3 regions of the Sporofaciens sp. St.21A7 genome follow, and region 3 is predicted to be linked to each of the others. Evidence: predicted binding sites of a transcription regulator. Region 3 holds the regulator's gene; each other region holds the start of a gene.

Region 1 (5,299 bases), 110 kb from region 3:
CTGGATGTCAACGTGGGACTTCCGGATATTGACGAGGAGGCCATGATGCAGGAGGCTGTGACAGAGTTACAGAGCGTGACCAGCCTGCCGCTGCAGATTGACACCGTAAATATACGCGCCATGGAACGCGCCATGCGCATCTATAACGGGAAACCAATGATTAACTCCGTGAACGGCAAGCAGGAATCCATGGACGCCGTGTTCCCACTGGTTCAGAAATATGGCGGTGTGGTCGTGGCGCTGACCATCGACGAGGACGGAATTCCACAGACCGCAGATGGGCGGTGCCGGATTGCCGGGAAAATCATCCATGAAGCTGCAAAATACGGGATTGGGAAGAAGGATATCGTGGTAGATGTGTTGGCCATGACCATCAGCTCAGAGCCTGAGGGAGCGAAAATTACCCTTGAAGCATTGAGGAAAGTCCGTGAGACTTACGGCGTATGTACCGTGCTGGGTGTATCCAACATCTCCTTCGGGCTTCCATGCCGCCCGGTCATCAACGCCAATTTCTACACTATGGCGTTGCTAAACGGGCTGAGCGCAGGAATCGTCAATCCTTCCTCTGAAGATATGATGCGTTCCTATGATTCCTTCTGCGCCTTGATGAATTATGACCAGAACTGTGAATCCTATATCCGTAAATACGGCGCGCAGCCGGAAAAAGCTGTGCCGCAGCCTGCCGGTCCTGGGAACCTGACGTTAAAGGACGCCATCGAAAAGGGGTTAAAAGAAGAGGCGCATCACGGGGCAGTGGAACTTTTAAAGACTCTGGCGCCCCTTGATATCATCAATTGGCACCTGATTCCTGCGTTGGATGATGTGGGGAAGGGATTCGAGCAGGGTACTGTATTCCTGCCACAGCTTCTTATGAGCGCAGATGCCGCAAAGATTGCATTCGCCGTGCTGAAAGACGCTTTAGCCAAAAACGGGGATGATGTCAGGAAGAAGCAGAAAATCATTCTTGCGACCGTCAAAGGGGATATCCATGATATCGGAAAAAATATCGTGAAGGTGCTGCTTGAAAACTACAGCTTTGACGTCATCGACCTTGGAAAAGACGTTTCGCCGGAGGCAATCGTGGAATGTGCAGTAGAAGAAGACGTCAGGCTGGTGGGCCTTAGCGCACTGATGACCACGACGGTAGCCAGCATGGAGGACACCATAAAGCTTTTGAGAGAACGTAAAGCCGACTGTAAGGTGATGGTGGGAGGAGCGGTGCTGAATCAAGAGTATGCAGATATGATCGGCGCTGATTTTTACGGAAAAGACGCTATGCAGTCTGTGTATTATGCCCAGAGAATCTTGAACGAAAATTGATAAATAATTTAGGAAAGGAAGAAAAAAATGTCTTTAATATTGCCAGAAAATTATGAGCCGCGGCTTAGCGTCCGCGAGACACAGGAAGCCATCAAGTATATCCGCGACACTTTCCAGAAAGAGTTCGGGAAAGAAATGAATTTGGAGAGGATTTCGGCTCCCCTGTTCGTGGAGAAAAGCAGCGGGTTAAATGACGACTTAAACGGAATCGAGCGTCCGGTACAGTTTGATATTGCCGGCATCCCAAAAGAGACGGTGGAAGTGGTACACTCCCTGGCTAAATGGAAACGTATGGCCCTTTATGAGTATGGCTTTTTGCCGGGAGAGGGGCTTTACACCAATATGAATGCCATACGCCGGGATGAAGAGCTTGATAACCTTCACTCCTGTTATGTAGATCAGTGGGACTGGGAAAAGGTCATAACGAAAGAAGAGCGGACGGAAGAGACGCTGAAGGAAACGGTGCGTAATATTTTCAAGATTATCAAGCATATGCAGCATGAAGTCTGGTACAAATATCCGCAAGCCGCCAAGAAACTTCCGGGGGATGTGACTTTTATTACTTCCCAGGAACTGGAAGACCGTTATCCGGACAAGACGCCCAAAGAGCGGGAAAACCTGATCACGAAAGAATACGGTTGTGTATTTGTAATGAAGATCGGAGATAAGCTGTCAAGCGGCAAGCCCCACGACGGACGTGCGCCGGACTACGACGACTGGCAGCTAAACGGAGATATCCTGTTTTGGTTCGAGCATCTTAATAGCGCGCTGGAGATTTCCAGCATGGGTATCCGGGTAGACGAGAAATCACTGGAAGAGCAGCTAAAAAAAGCCGGCTGTGAGGAGCGCAAAAACCTTCCTTACCATCAAATGCTGCTTGAAGGGAAGCTGCCTTACACCATTGGCGGCGGAATCGGGCAGTCCAGGCTTTGCATGCTCCTTCTGGACCGCGCCCATGTAGGGGAAGTCCAGGCAAGCCTCTGGCCGAAAGAAATGCGGGATATCTGTAAAAAGCATAATATTTTCTTGTTGTAAGACCAGCAGAAAATTGTTTCAAATAATGAACATCATAACTGGTTGACAATTATTTAACAATCCAGTATAGTTATATCAGGTAATCATAAATCTACATATAATTTAGGAGGAACTGTCTGTATGATAAGAGGATTGGACACCACAGTCAGAAAGATCAGAAGAACCGTATTTGAGGAGGTGGCAAGGCTTGGTTTTAAAGCAGACGCCGAGACTCTGCTTGATGACATGGAAGCGATTCCATACAAGATTGTGAACGAAGATACTATGAAGTACCGTGAAAGCGTTTACCGCGCCCGCGCCGTTGTGAGAGAGCGGTTAAGGCTTGCCATGGGGCTTTCCCTCAGGCCGGAAAATAAGCCGGTCCACTTAACCAAAGGCGTGGAGGCAAGCAATATTTCCGACAAATATTATGAGCCGCCGCTTATGCAGGTCATCCCGTCCGCGTGCGAGGGATGCGAGGAGAAGGGGTATGAGGTGAGCAATGTCTGTAAGGGATGTCTGGCGCATCCTTGTATGGAGGTATGTCCCAAGGGAGCGATCTCCATGGTGAACGGCCGTTCCTACATAGATCAGTCAAAATGTATTAAGTGCGGGAAATGCAAGTCTGCATGCCCGTATGACGCAATTTCCAAGAAAGAACGTCCTTGCGCCAAAGCCTGCGGGGTGGGGGCAATCGAGACGGATCGGCATGGGCGTGCTGTGATTAATAATGAGAAATGCGTTTCCTGCGGCATGTGCATGGTAAGCTGCCCGTTCGGCGCAATTTCAGATAAATCACAGATTTTCCAGCTTGCAAGGGCGCTGTCCGAGGGCGACCAGATCATTGCCGAGATCGCGCCTGCATTTGCAGGGCAGTTCGGTGACAATATTACTCCGAGGAACTTGAAAGCCGCTCTTCAGGAGCTTGGTTTTTCTGAGTTCTATGAAGTGGCTTTAGGGGCGGATATCGGAGCCGTCGCCGAGGCGCATCACTATGTCAATAAGGTGACGACGGGAGAGCTTCCGTTCCTTTTGACCTCCTGCTGTCCCTCCTGGGCAATGCTGGCGAAAAAGTATTTCCCGGATTTAGTGGATCAGGTATCACAAGAGCTGACTCCTATGGTAGCAACTGCGCGGACGATTAAGAAGGAACACCCGAATGCAAAGGTGGTGTTTATCGGGCCATGTGCGGCGAAGAAGCTGGAAGCAATGCGCAGGACGGTCAGAAGCGACGTGGATTTTGTCATTACCTTTGAAGAACTGCAGGCAATGTTCGATGCGAAAGATATTGATTTGAGCAAATACGAAGCGGAATCCTCCTTCCACAACGCAACCGGCGCAGGACGTGGGTACGCCTATGCAGGCGGCGTGGCAAACGCCATTGAGAATTGCGTCAAGGAATATTATCCGGGCGTGGACGTTAAGATTGCCCATGCGGAAGGTTTGGCGGAATGTAAGAAAATCCTTTCTCTTGCGAAGGTGGGACGCATGAACGGATGCCTGATTGAGGGGATGGGCTGTCCCGGAGGCTGCGTCGCCGGGGCCGGAACCAATCTTCAGGTGGATAAGGCGAAGAAGAAGGTTCAGGAACTGGTTGCAGGCTCTACGCGGAAACTTCCTCCAAAGGAACTGGAAGAAATTGAATTGAGGTAGATTTTTAACGAATTTTAACGAATAAGGATATTTCCCTCTTGTCAATCTGGTACTGACAAGAGTATAATAAGATATGTAGCAGTATGTCAAAATATTGTTAAGGGAGGTGGAAAGTATGGAGTTTAAGAGTGGTTTTTGGGGTCGGTTGTTTGGTTTTAAACAGACAGAACGCAGCAAAGAACAAGTTCAGGATCAGGATTCGTCTTTGCCGGATTTGGATGTAGAGCATCCGGAGCATTCGGAACTGACGTCGTCTTTGCCGGATCTTGATTCGGAGCAGCAGCTTAAACCAGATATAAATCAACTGGTATTATCCCATGAGCATCCGTTCATCCTGTTGTTTGAGAAGTGGAGAGAACAGGTGGGATATGCGCCGCTCCCAAGTTTGCGTCTGGATTATGGCGATGAAGAGGGAACGGTAGACGAAGAACTTGAGAAAGAGCTGTCCAGGCTTCGCAGGGCGATTACGTCTGTAGCTGCCGACCGTCTTTCCCAGATTCCAAAAGAGCCGGAACCTGAGCCTCCGTCAGAAGAAGAAGAGTCCGAGGGGAAGGAAGAAGAGGCGGAGGAAGAACCGCCGTTTCAACTGGATGCACAGCCCCTTGTGTACGTTACTGCCGACCAGTTAGCCGCATGGCTGGTAGTATTCCCGCCTATTGGGGAGGGAAGAGAGCTGGATGCGGAAATGTTGGCTGCAATTTTGAGAGAAAGCGGTGTTTCTTACGGCCTGGATACAGAATTGCTGGATTCCCTGCCCAGTGCAGAAAACCGGTATTTCCATCTGTTCCTGATTGCCCGCGGCAAGGCGGTCATTCATGGAAAAGACGGTTATATTGAAGATTTCTTCCGGCGTACCGTGAAGAAAAAGTTTGAGGAAGACGAACATGGAAGAGTCGATTATTTCCATTTGAACATTGTCCAGAATGTGGAGAAGGGGCAGCCAATCTGCCAGATTATCCCGCCTGTGCCGGGAGTTCCGGGCAGGACGGTACTTGACGAGGAGATTACCTGTAAGGAAGGGAAGACGCCGGCTCTCCCTAAGGGACGTAATACCGAAGCGAGCGAGGACGGCATGCAGCTTTTGGCGGTCAAGTCAGGGCGTGTGGAATTCAGCGGACGTAGTTTCCTGGTTAAATCAGTGTTGGAAATTGGGGGAAATGTCGATTTTTCAACCGGAAATATCAATTTTGTAGGAGACGTACATATTCATGGCGACGTGGGAAGCGGTTTCTCCGTCCGGACAATCGGGAATGTCACCATTGACGGCGTGGTGGAGGCTGCCGAGATTGAGGCAGGAGGCGACTTGATTGTT
Region 2 (5,299 bases), 460 kb from region 3:
GAAATGCACCGCGTCGCCCTTGAGATATTCAACCAACTCGTCAACAACCTCGATTCCGCCGGATGCATAAGCCTTGTCTCTTCTCATGACCGCTCTCTCGCCCGGATAGTATACCTTGCCATATCCCGGAGCCGCCTTCATCTGTCCAAGCTCGTCACAGGTCTGGGACATATTCTTCTTGAATTGTTCTGCCCCGCAGAATCTCTCTGGGTCCATAACAATAATCATCTGTCCAAGCTCACGTCCCTTTGAGCAGTCATGGTACATAGAGCTTACATGCTTTCCAAACGGAACTCCAAGAAGCACGCCTGAGAATACGTCTACCATCATCATCAGGCCGTATCCCTTCGCACCTGCGATTGGCGTCAGGGCATTTACTTTATGCGGATCTGTCACCGGCTCGCCGTTCTCGTCCACTGCCCAGTCGGATGGAATCTCCGCGCCCTGGGAACGCTTGTCAAGAATCTTGCCCCATGCCTGGACGGTGGTAGCCATATCGAATACCACGTTGCGCTCGTCTGCCGTAGGAGCAGCAAATGAAATCGGGTTGGTTCCGTAATACGGCTCTGTTCCGCCGTATGGGACTGCCATCGGGTCAGACTGGCAGAAAGTAATTGCCGCAAGCCCTTCCTTTGCACACATCTCTGTGTAGTATCCGATGGAGCCTGTGTGTGAGATATTCGCCATACCAACGATTGCCACACCGTTTTCTTTCGCAATCTCGATCGCCTTCTCCGTCGCTTTTGTCGCTACCCAGTAGCCGATTCCGTTATCTCCGTCCATGATGCCGGAACATGGCCCGGTCTGTTTCCATGTGATGTTCGGGTCATTGGTGATACCGCCCTTTGCGATTCTCTCGCTGTAATACTCCACGCGTACTGCACCGTGTGAAGCATAACCTCTCTCATGTGACCACGTAAGAATCTCTGCTGTCTGCTCGGCATGCTCTTCCTTTAAGCCTGCCTGCATCATTTTATTTTTCATTAAACCTTTTAATTCATCCCTTGAAAGTTTCATTGTGTCCCCACCATCCTTGTATATATTTCCGCTCGACTGCGGCAAATTCATGGCGCTGTTCTTGCACCCTGCTATCTTTCGTCTTACAATGCAACATCTCTGTTGCAGTCTTTTGAGTAGATGTATGTCAGGACTTCCTCCCGTCCCTCGTCGCCTACCGCATAGCAAGCCTGCGGGCAGTATGCGTCCATGAATACATAATCACCCTTTTTCAGCGGCACCCAGTCCTCGTCCAGTCTGTACATTGCTTTTCCGGACAGGAATAACATTCCATGCTCCTGTACATGCGTCTCGATATAACCATGGGAAGCGCCAATGTGGAACTTCAGGATATGCATATTCATATCGAATCCGAAATCATCCGTCGGAAGGAAGTTCTGGATATAGCAGTTCTCCATACCTTCATAGGAGAGCCACTCTAACTCATTGGCATTGCCTACGATGGTGTGGGCGCTAAAGCCTTCTACCTTCTCATATCTGCGTCTGTACAGGTAAATCTTAGTGTCTGCGCCGCTCTTGTTCTCGAAGGACACCGGCTTGTCTTCCGGAGAGTAGATATATCCTCCCTGTGTAAGAGCTGCCTCTTCATCTGCATTCTTAACAGTGACCTCGCCTTCGATCACGTAAAGGAATGTCTCGATTCCGTCCCCGCCGATTCCTTCCTTCTTGCCGCCTGCATGTGCAGTTACAAGATAGTCTGCGAAAGAAGCCCCCATTGCCGGAGAACCAAGAATCGTTACGTCACAGTTCACATAACCTGGAATTGCATTCTTTACAAGCCCGTCTGGTTCGAGAAGCACCCAGTTCTCTTTCTTGATAATGGAACGTGTCTGCAGCAGTTCGTCGCGGTATCCAACCTGATTGTTTAAATAGCTCATTGTTAGTCCCTCACTTTCTTGAATTTGATAGTTTGAATATTTTGGTCGTTGTGGTCAACCGGTTTTTATACATATATTATGGCATCTTCCAGGAAAAAATTCCATTGACATTTTAGACAAATCTAGTCCTTTTATTTTGTCTATTTTAGCAGTGGTTTTCCGCTGTTTTCCCTCTTGAACCCAATCATTTTTGTGGTATACTGGTATTTATCGGCAATAGGGTTTCACGCCATATTCCTTGTTAATTTTTAGACAATTCAGCATCTATCCATTGATGTGAAATTTTAAAATTCAACACTATGCGTTCAACCACTTTTTAATACCATTGAAAGGAGTTACTGATATGCTGAAAAACAGAGATATCACGGTCCCCTGTGAGCATTGCGAAAAGCGTGCCACGATTTATTATGATACGGATGCAAAGGTAAAAGCCTGTATCTTATATTTCCACGGCGGCGGATTATTATTCGGCTCAAGAAACGATCTGCCGGAAATTCATTTACACTTACTGACAGAAAACGGATACCCCATCATTGCATTTGATTATCCCCTTGCGCCCTCTGCGAAACTGGATCTAATCCTCGAAGACGTCTGCGCCTCCGTCAACCATTTCATCGGACATCTTCCGCTCTATCTGGAAGAGAAAGCAGAGGGTAAAGACGCGCTCCCTTACTTCCTGTGGGGACGTTCTGCCGGAGCTTACCTCTGCCTTTTGGCAGCCGCACATGGAAAAACAGACAAAAAGCCAGCCGGAATCCTCTCCTATTACGGATACGGCTTCTTGTGCGACGGGTGGTTCCTGACGCCAAGCAATTATTACAACACACTTCCTGCCGTCAGCGAGACGGCGCTTAACGCCGTCCCCGCCGGCATACATACGGACGGGGATCTGGATACTCACTACAGCGTCTATGTATATGCAAGACAGAAAGGGAACTGGATAGATTTTATCTATGCCGGGCGGCAGAAATTCTTCTATCTGGATTATACCTTACGCACCTGCGAAAAACTGCCCTGCCCCCTATTCTGTGCCCACAGTACCGGGGATACGGATGTTCCCTATTCGGAATTTCTGGAACTGTGCAGCCGGTTTCGGGCGCAGCGGTTTGTCGCGTCCCACAATATGCACAACTTCGACCATGACGAGAAAAATCCGGTTACAGCAAGGCTTCTGGAGGCTACCCTTAAATTCCTGGAGTTGAAGCTGCCTCGGGAATAATTTTCGTCAGAACACGCAACAGCCCCGCAGCAAACATGGCAAGCTGCGGGGCTTTCAAATCTTTCTTCTATTTCTCAAAAATTGTTCCTTTACAGAACGGCTTTGACGCCGGCATCATCTTCATCAGCAGATAGTAAGCGACTCCCGTTGGAATCAGGCTCACATACCAGGACAACTGCATTACCAGCAGCGAGCATAAGGAGCCGAAGATAATCGCGATGACCGCCGCCCAGTTGATGCCCTTAAAGCATCCCTGCTTATCATACATATCGTTGATATCCAGCTTCTTCTTACGAAGGATAAAGTAATCCACAGCCATAACCGCAAAGATTGGCCCGAGGAATGCGGAATAGAACTGGGTAAACAGGTTCAGTCCCGCCGCCGACTCATCCGTTACCAGTTTCCACGGCATCACGCATGCGGAAAGGATTCCTACGAGTACGGTCGCGTGAGTCCATTTCATCTTGAAGGACTCCATCAATACATATGCCGGAGGAACGATGTTGTTCAGTACGTTGGTCGTAACCTGAGCAAATGCGATGAACAACAGTGTCACGATGGTAAGGAACTTGCTTCCCATTGTGGTAGAGAATACCACTACCGGATCGCTGTTTCCTGTTGCAGCCGTTACGAGAAGCCCGATCAGCCCCATGAACAGCGTTACCGGAAGGATTGCGATGGTGTAAATACTTGCAGCCTTTACCGGCTTAATGTCGTCTGTCGCATTACGTGAATAGTCAGACGCATTGATAATCATGGTAGAGTAAATCCCAAGGAAAGATGTGGTCGCCGCCCAGAACGGCATGCCCCATGTCCCTTTGATTCCTGAGAACACGTCCCCAATCTCTGATGCAAACTGTGTATTTACCACATACAGCATGTAAACCAAAATTGCAATAATAAACACACAGGAAATATTTTCAAGCCATTTAATCCCCTCGAATCCCTTAATCGCAAGGGCTACCTGCAGAAGGGTAAACAACGCATATACCACCGGAAGGTTGCTTACGCCAAACAGGATGTTCATACAACTGTTGATGGCGCCCGCGCCTACCCAGCTCTGGAAACCAAACCACACAATAGCCGGAAGCCCACGCAGGATACCGGGAATCTTAACGCCGGTCGTACCAAAACTGCTTCTTAACTGCACCGTAAACGGAATGCCGTAGGTATGGCCGCAGTCGCCGATGACCGCAAGCGCAACCGCTATAACCAGACATCCAATCACCATAGCAAGGATTGCCTGTGTCACCGTCAGGGCGCCGATCAGTCCCGCGCCCATAGAAAATGTACCAATCGACACGCACCCGCCCATGAAGCTTGCCGCATAGGATAAGGTTCCCATGATACGCTTCTTCGTGGGCTGCAGGTCCGGGTCTACATTCTTGACGAGTTCCGGATTCAAATTTTTGTTATCCACTATACTCATTCTTTTATTCTCTCCTTATTTTAGTTTCTTCACCAGTTCACCGACACCCTTTTCGGCAACAATCTTGCCATCCTCTGCAATCACATTCCCGCGTACAAGTGTCATGACCGGAAGCCCTTTCCCTTTCAGTCCCACAAATGCGGAAATCTTATTCACATACAGCAGGGACTCTTCCGTAATCTCCCACTCTTTTTCCGGATCGACGATCAGTAAGTCCGCATCGAATCCCGGCTTGATGTCGCCCTTTTTGCCATAGATGCCGAATGCCTTCGCCGGAAGTACGGACATTGCATTGGCAAGTACGGTCGGGCATACGCCGCGCTTCACCACGCCTTCGGAAAAAGCCGCCTGGAAACCGCTCTGGATACCGGAGCATCCGCCCCATACGTCGAATACCGTCTCAATCTTATTGCCGAGAATCTCGTTATACTTCTCATCATAGGAACAAGGCGAATGGTCAGAAGCGATTCCGCTGAACACACCTGCCTTCACATACTCCCACATCTCTTCCACAGCTTCCTTCGGCTGGAGTATCGGCGCACATTTATAAAGAGGCCCCTTCTCGATTACATCTTCATTGCTGAAGGTCAGATAATGGGTACAGGTCTCTGCCGTAATATCGTATCCCTCGTCCTGCGCCGCCTTAATCTTCTTCGCCACCGCCGGGTGGGATACATGGCAGATATGCGCCTTACATCCGGTCGCCTTGGCAATCTCGATAATCGCATCTGTGGCGACAATCTCCGCAACCACCGG
Region 3 (5,299 bases):
AGAACGAGATGAAGATACTGATGATTAACGGCACCATGAGGCACGGCTCAAGCTATCATATCGGAAAGATGGTGATTGAAAAGATTGCGAGGGAAGAAGATCAGGTCATTGAGTTATTTCTTCCTAAGGATATGCCGGAATACTGCCGGGGGTGCGCGGCCTGTATTATGGAGAGCGAGAAGAAGTGTCCGGATTATCTGATGTATATGAAGCGGGTGACGCGGATGATTGATGAGGCGGATCTGCTGGTGTTCACGTCTCCGGTCCATGTGCTTCATGTGACAGGGGCTTTGAAGGCCCTGTTGGATCATTACGGATACCGGTTTATGGTGCATAGGCCGGCGGAGTGCATGTTTGGCAAGCAGGCTGTTTGCATTACTACCGGGGCTGGCGGCGGGATGAGATCCACGCTCAAGGATATCAAGAGCAGCCTGTTCTTCTGGGGCGTGGCGCGGATCTATACATACGGGATTGCCGTGGCTGCGGTACGGTGGGAGGATGTGCAGATGCCGATTAAGGAGAAGATCGTAAATGATGTGGATCGGCTTGCAATGAAGCTGACCCGGGATACCGCTTCCGTGACCCCGGCGTTGAAGACGAAGATTTTGTTCTATATCATGCGGCATATGCAGCAGAACGGGAAACATCTGCCGGATGTCACTTACTGGAAGGAAAAGGGGTGGCTTGGGAAGGAGCGTCCGTGGAAGAAGGCGGCGCAGGAAAGCAGGCAGGGGAATGAATGAAAAACGGGACGTAGTAACATGTTTTACTACGTCCCTAATTCTTCCCAACGCTCATATAATACTTCTAATTCCGCTGCAATCGAAGCCTTTTCGTCCGCCAATTCCTGGCACTTCATGGAGTTGGTAAATACTTCCTCCTGCGCCATCATACGGTCAATCTCAGCATCCCGCTCCTCAAGGGTGGTGATGCGCTCCTCGGTCTTTTTCAGTTCGTTTAAGCGTTTCCGCTCCCTTGCCTGCGCCTCTTTCTGTTCCTGCCAGCTTAATTTCGATTCCGATACGGTTCCGGCAGAGGAAGAAAGCGCTTCCTCGCCTCCGGCATAAGCGGCGGTCAGTTCTTCCCGTTTTTCCAGATAATAGTCGTAATTCCCGATATAGTTGACGAAAGTGTGGTTGACCAGTTCCAGAATCCGCGTCGCCGTCTGGTTGATAAAATACCGGTCATGGGACACATAGAGCAGAGTCCCGGTATAGTCGTTCAGCGCCTTCTCAAGGATCTCCTTGGAGGTGATGTCCAGATGGTTCGTGGGCTCGTCCAGAATCAGGAAGTTCGCCCGTGAAAGCATCAGCTTCGCCAGTGAAACGCGGCCCCGCTCACCGCCGCTTAAATCCCCGATCCGTTTGAATACGTCGTCCCCTGTGAACAGGAATGCCGCCAGCATGTTGCGTATCCTGGTGTTGGTAAGCTCCGGGTAGTCGTCGGAGATTTCATCGAAAATGGTCTTTTCCATGTGGAGTACATGGTGTTCCTGGTCATAATAGCCGATTTCGACGTTGGTTCCCAAGGTGAACGTCCCTGTGTCGGCAGGTAGTACCTGGTTCAGGATTTTCAGGAGCGTAGTCTTTCCCGTCCCGTTGTCCCCGATGACGGCGATATGTTCCCCACGTTTGATTTCAAAGCTGACATCCGTGAACAATACCTGATTGGGAAAAGATTTGCCAAGGGAATCTACGGACAGCACGTCATTGCCGCTGATACGCGAGGGTTCCAATGTTAAATGGATTTCGGTATTCATTTCGGCAGGTTTTTCTATGGGCTTGATTTTTTCCAGCATTTTTTCCCGGCTTTCCGCCCGCTTGATGGACTTTTCCCGGTTAAATGAGCGCAGTTTTTCGATGACTGCCTCGTGGTGTTTGATTTCCTGCTGTTGGTTTAAGTATTCTTTGAGCCTGGCTTCCCTAAGCTGCCTTTTTTTCTCGGCGTAGGCGCTGTAGTTTCCTGTATAGACCATGAGTTTCCCAAGTTCGATTTCTAAGATTTTCGTAACGACCCGGTCCAGGAAATATCGGTCATGGGAGACGATCAGTACGGCTCCAGGGTAATTCAAAAGATAGGTCTCAAGCCATGCAATGGAGTTTAGGTCCAAGTGGTTAGTCGGCTCGTCAAGGAGCAGGATGTCTGGTTTCGTAAGCAGGAGTTTCCCCAGAGACACCCGTGTCTTCTGGCCTCCCGAGAGGGTGGCTACGGGCTTGGAGAAATCCTCTTCGCCAAAGCCAAGTCCTTTGAGGACGCCTGTAATCTCGCTTTCATAGGCGTATCCATTATCACGCTCGAAAGCGGCGGTCAGCCTGTGGTAGGTCTCCAGACGTGCGGCAAGGGCGTCCCCTTCCAGAGATTTCAGTTCCAGCTCAATCGAACGGATCTGCTGCTCCATGGCGATAATGTCTGCCTTGGCCAGTTTTACTTCTTCATAGATGTTACTGCCGCTTACCATGTCCTGATGCTGGGCGAGATAGCCCAAAGTCTTTCCTTTGGTCAGGACGATTTCCCCGCCGTCTGTGGGGAGTTCGCCGACAATCATCTTGAACAGCGTGGTCTTTCCGGCGCCGTTTGGCCCTACGAGGGCGGCTTTTTCGTGGTCTTCTATATGAAATGAACCTTCCGTGACGATGACATTTTCACCGAAGGATTTGCAAAGTCCGTGGCATGCCAGTATCATGATGTCCCTCCTTTTTTGTGTTTCCTGTCTGTGGTTTTGGCCGATCAGACGTTGTAATTGAGTAAATGAGCCTGCTTTTTTGGCAGGCTGATACCCTTTCATTATAACGAAAATTATACAAAATACAACTAAAAGTTTGACTTTAATCTAACAATTCTATATAATTGGGTATTAGAAAGGAAATGGAAGGTGAATTAAAATTGGAAGAAAGAGAAATTTCCCAGGCAGTCATACGAAGGTTGCCCAGGTATTACAGATATCTTGGTGAGTTATTGGAGAACGGGGTAGAGCGGATCTCGTCCAATGACCTGAGCAGGCGGATGAAGGTGACGGCATCCCAGATTCGTCAGGATCTTAATAATTTCGGCGGATTTGGGCAGCAGGGATATGGATATAACGTGAAGTATCTTTATACGGAGATCGGTAAGATCCTGGGCTTGGAGGAAGATCACCGTATGATTATCATAGGCGCCGGTAATCTGGGACAGGCCCTGGCGAATTATGCGGCATTCGAGAAGAGGGGATTCATCCTGAAAGGAATTTTTGATGTGAACCCAAGGCTTGCGGGCATGACGATACGGGGCGTACCGGTTCGGATGATCGAGGAGCTTGGCGAGTTTGTGAAGGACAACGAGGTAGAGATTGCGGCTCTTACCATCCCTAAGGACCGGGCGGTGGAGGTGGCGGATCTCCTGGTCGCCAACGGCGTGAGGGCAATCTGGAATTTTGCTCACACAGATTTGAACCTGCCGGAGCATGTTATCGTTGAGAATGTGCATCTGTCGGAGAGCCTGATGCAGTTGTCCTATAAAATTAACAGGTTCAATGAGGAACACAAAAAGTAATGATTGAAAGACTGTATGGAAATTGCTTTTAGAAAAAGTATTTTTCATACAGTTTGTTGATTTTACCCGCTGTATCCTGCTGCCGTTTGCGTCCGGCCGGGAAGGTATGGGGAATAAGGAGGAACATATGCGATATCTGGTGAATGGCGCTCAGATGAAGAGGGCGGATCAGTATACCATCCGGGAGGTGGGAATCCCCTCCTTAGAGTTGATGGAAAGGGCGGCGGTTTCCTGTGTGAAGGTGATGGAGGAAGAAGGGCTTGACTTGTCAAGAGCCTGTATCGTCTGCGGCTCCGGAAATAACGGAGGGGACGGGTTCGCCATAGCGCGGCTTCTTTGGCAGAAAGGATACGCCCCGCTTGTATGCTTTGTCGGTAACGCTTCCCATTGTACGGAGGAGACGAAGCGTCAGATGGAGCGGCTCTTGGAAATCGGCGGCGAGATATGCAACGAATTTAAGGATGGTGAATATAGTATCATCATAGATGCTGTTTTCGGCGTAGGGCTTAGCAGGAAAGTCGAAGGAAAATATTTTGACATTCTGGAGAAGATGAACCGGGCGGGCGGCGTGAAGTTTGCCGTCGATATGCCGTCAGGTATTTCGGCGGATACGGGAGGCGTCCTTGGGACTGCATTCCGGGCAGACCTGACGGTCACATTCCAGTTAGAAAAACTGGGGCTTGTGCTGTACCCGGGAAAAGAGTATGCGGGGAAGGTGTCGGTTACGGACATCGGAATCCATACGGAAGGACTTTCCAAGGAATCTAGGCTTATGTATCTCTGTGAAAGCGGGGATTACAGAAAGATGCTGCCTGTGCGCAAGGCGGATTCTAATAAAGGGACCTATGGGAAACTGTTGGTGATTGCCGGAAGCAAAGGGATGTCCGGCGCAGCTTTCCTGAATGCAAAGGCGGCTTATCTCTCAGGCGCGGGACTGGTGCGGATCTATACGCCAGAGGAGAACCGGGTTATCTTGCAGCAGCTTCTTCCCGAGGCGGTTATTTCTACTTATACGGAGTACCGAAAGGAGGAACTGAAAGGGCTGCTTTCCTGGGCGGATGCAATCTGTATCGGTTCGGGAATCGGGACAAAAGAGACGGCGTGCAAGCTGTTAGAGACGACGCTTCAGAAGGCGGAGGTTCCTTGTCTGGTAGATGCGGACGGATTGAACCTGTTAGCGGGGCATTGGGAAGAGATGGAGTATTCAAAGGATGTGAAAACCCTTGTGCTGACGCCCCATATGAAAGAAATGTCACGTTTGGTTCGCAGAAGCGTGGGAGAATTGAAGGAAGGCCGTATGGGTATTCTGGGAGAATTCGTTGAAAGCCAAAACTGCACCTGCGTCCTCAAGGATTCCCGTACTGTGGTTGCCTCTCCCACAGGGGGAATGTATGTCAACCGTTCTGGAAATGCTTCGATGGCGAAGGCTGGTTCCGGCGATGTACTGGCAGGTATCATAGCCGGGCTTCTGGCACAGGGCATGGACGGCCACAGGGCGTCTGTGCTTGGCGTATATCTCCACGGCAGGTCGGGGGATTATGCGCAGGCTGCGAAAGGAAGTTATAGCGTAATGGCTCAAGATCTGCTATTATATTTGAGTGAGGCATTTAAGGAGTTAGAGTTTTGAGTAAGGCATATGTGCATTTGCGAAACTGTAAGTCGGAATCAGGCATTTGGGGAACAGGAGGCAGAAAATGAAGAATTATAGCAGAGTTTGTGCAAGGATAGACCTTGATGCGATAGAATATAACATGGAGATGATGCGGCAGAA

The links. The regulator Rex, encoded in region 3, represses fermentation and respiration genes when NADH is low (regulators of the CRP and FNR family bind a similar motif). The targets are predictions, from matches to a motif close to ATTGTTAANTANTTAACAAT.
Region 1: a site for Rex is predicted at 2,397-2,416, ahead of AC6I3O_RS13140 (4Fe-4S dicluster domain-containing protein). Genes of this name have one in related genera too.
Region 2: a site for Rex is predicted at 2,133-2,152, ahead of allE ((S)-ureidoglycine aminohydrolase). Genes of this name have one in related genera too.

The regions. Positions count from the first base shown of each region.
Region 1 covers NZ_BAAGFN010000001.1:2,674,321-2,679,619, reverse strand. Annotated here, with positions in the region: gene AC6I3O_RS13150 (homocysteine S-methyltransferase family protein) at 1-1,320, shown strand, start outside; gene asnA (aspartate--ammonia ligase) at 1,348-2,355, shown strand; gene AC6I3O_RS13140 (4Fe-4S dicluster domain-containing protein) at 2,476-3,987, shown strand; gene AC6I3O_RS13135 (flagellar assembly protein A) at 4,103-5,299, shown strand, end outside.
Region 2 covers NZ_BAAGFN010000001.1:3,245,290-3,250,588, forward strand. Annotated here, with positions in the region: gene allD (ureidoglycolate dehydrogenase) at 1-1,017, opposite strand, end outside; gene allE ((S)-ureidoglycine aminohydrolase) at 1,101-1,895, opposite strand; gene AC6I3O_RS16035 (alpha/beta hydrolase fold domain-containing protein) at 2,239-3,114, shown strand; gene AC6I3O_RS16040 (NCS1 family transporter) at 3,182-4,543, opposite strand; gene allB (allantoinase AllB) at 4,559-5,299, opposite strand, start outside.
Region 3 covers NZ_BAAGFN010000001.1:2,786,925-2,792,223, reverse strand. Annotated here, with positions in the region: gene AC6I3O_RS13690 (flavodoxin family protein) at 9-743, shown strand; gene AC6I3O_RS13685 (ABC-F family ATP-binding cassette domain-containing protein) at 770-2,683, opposite strand; gene AC6I3O_RS13680 (redox-sensing transcriptional repressor Rex) at 2,884-3,528, shown strand; gene AC6I3O_RS13675 (NAD(P)H-hydrate dehydratase) at 3,656-5,155, shown strand; gene alr (alanine racemase) at 5,223-5,299, shown strand, end outside.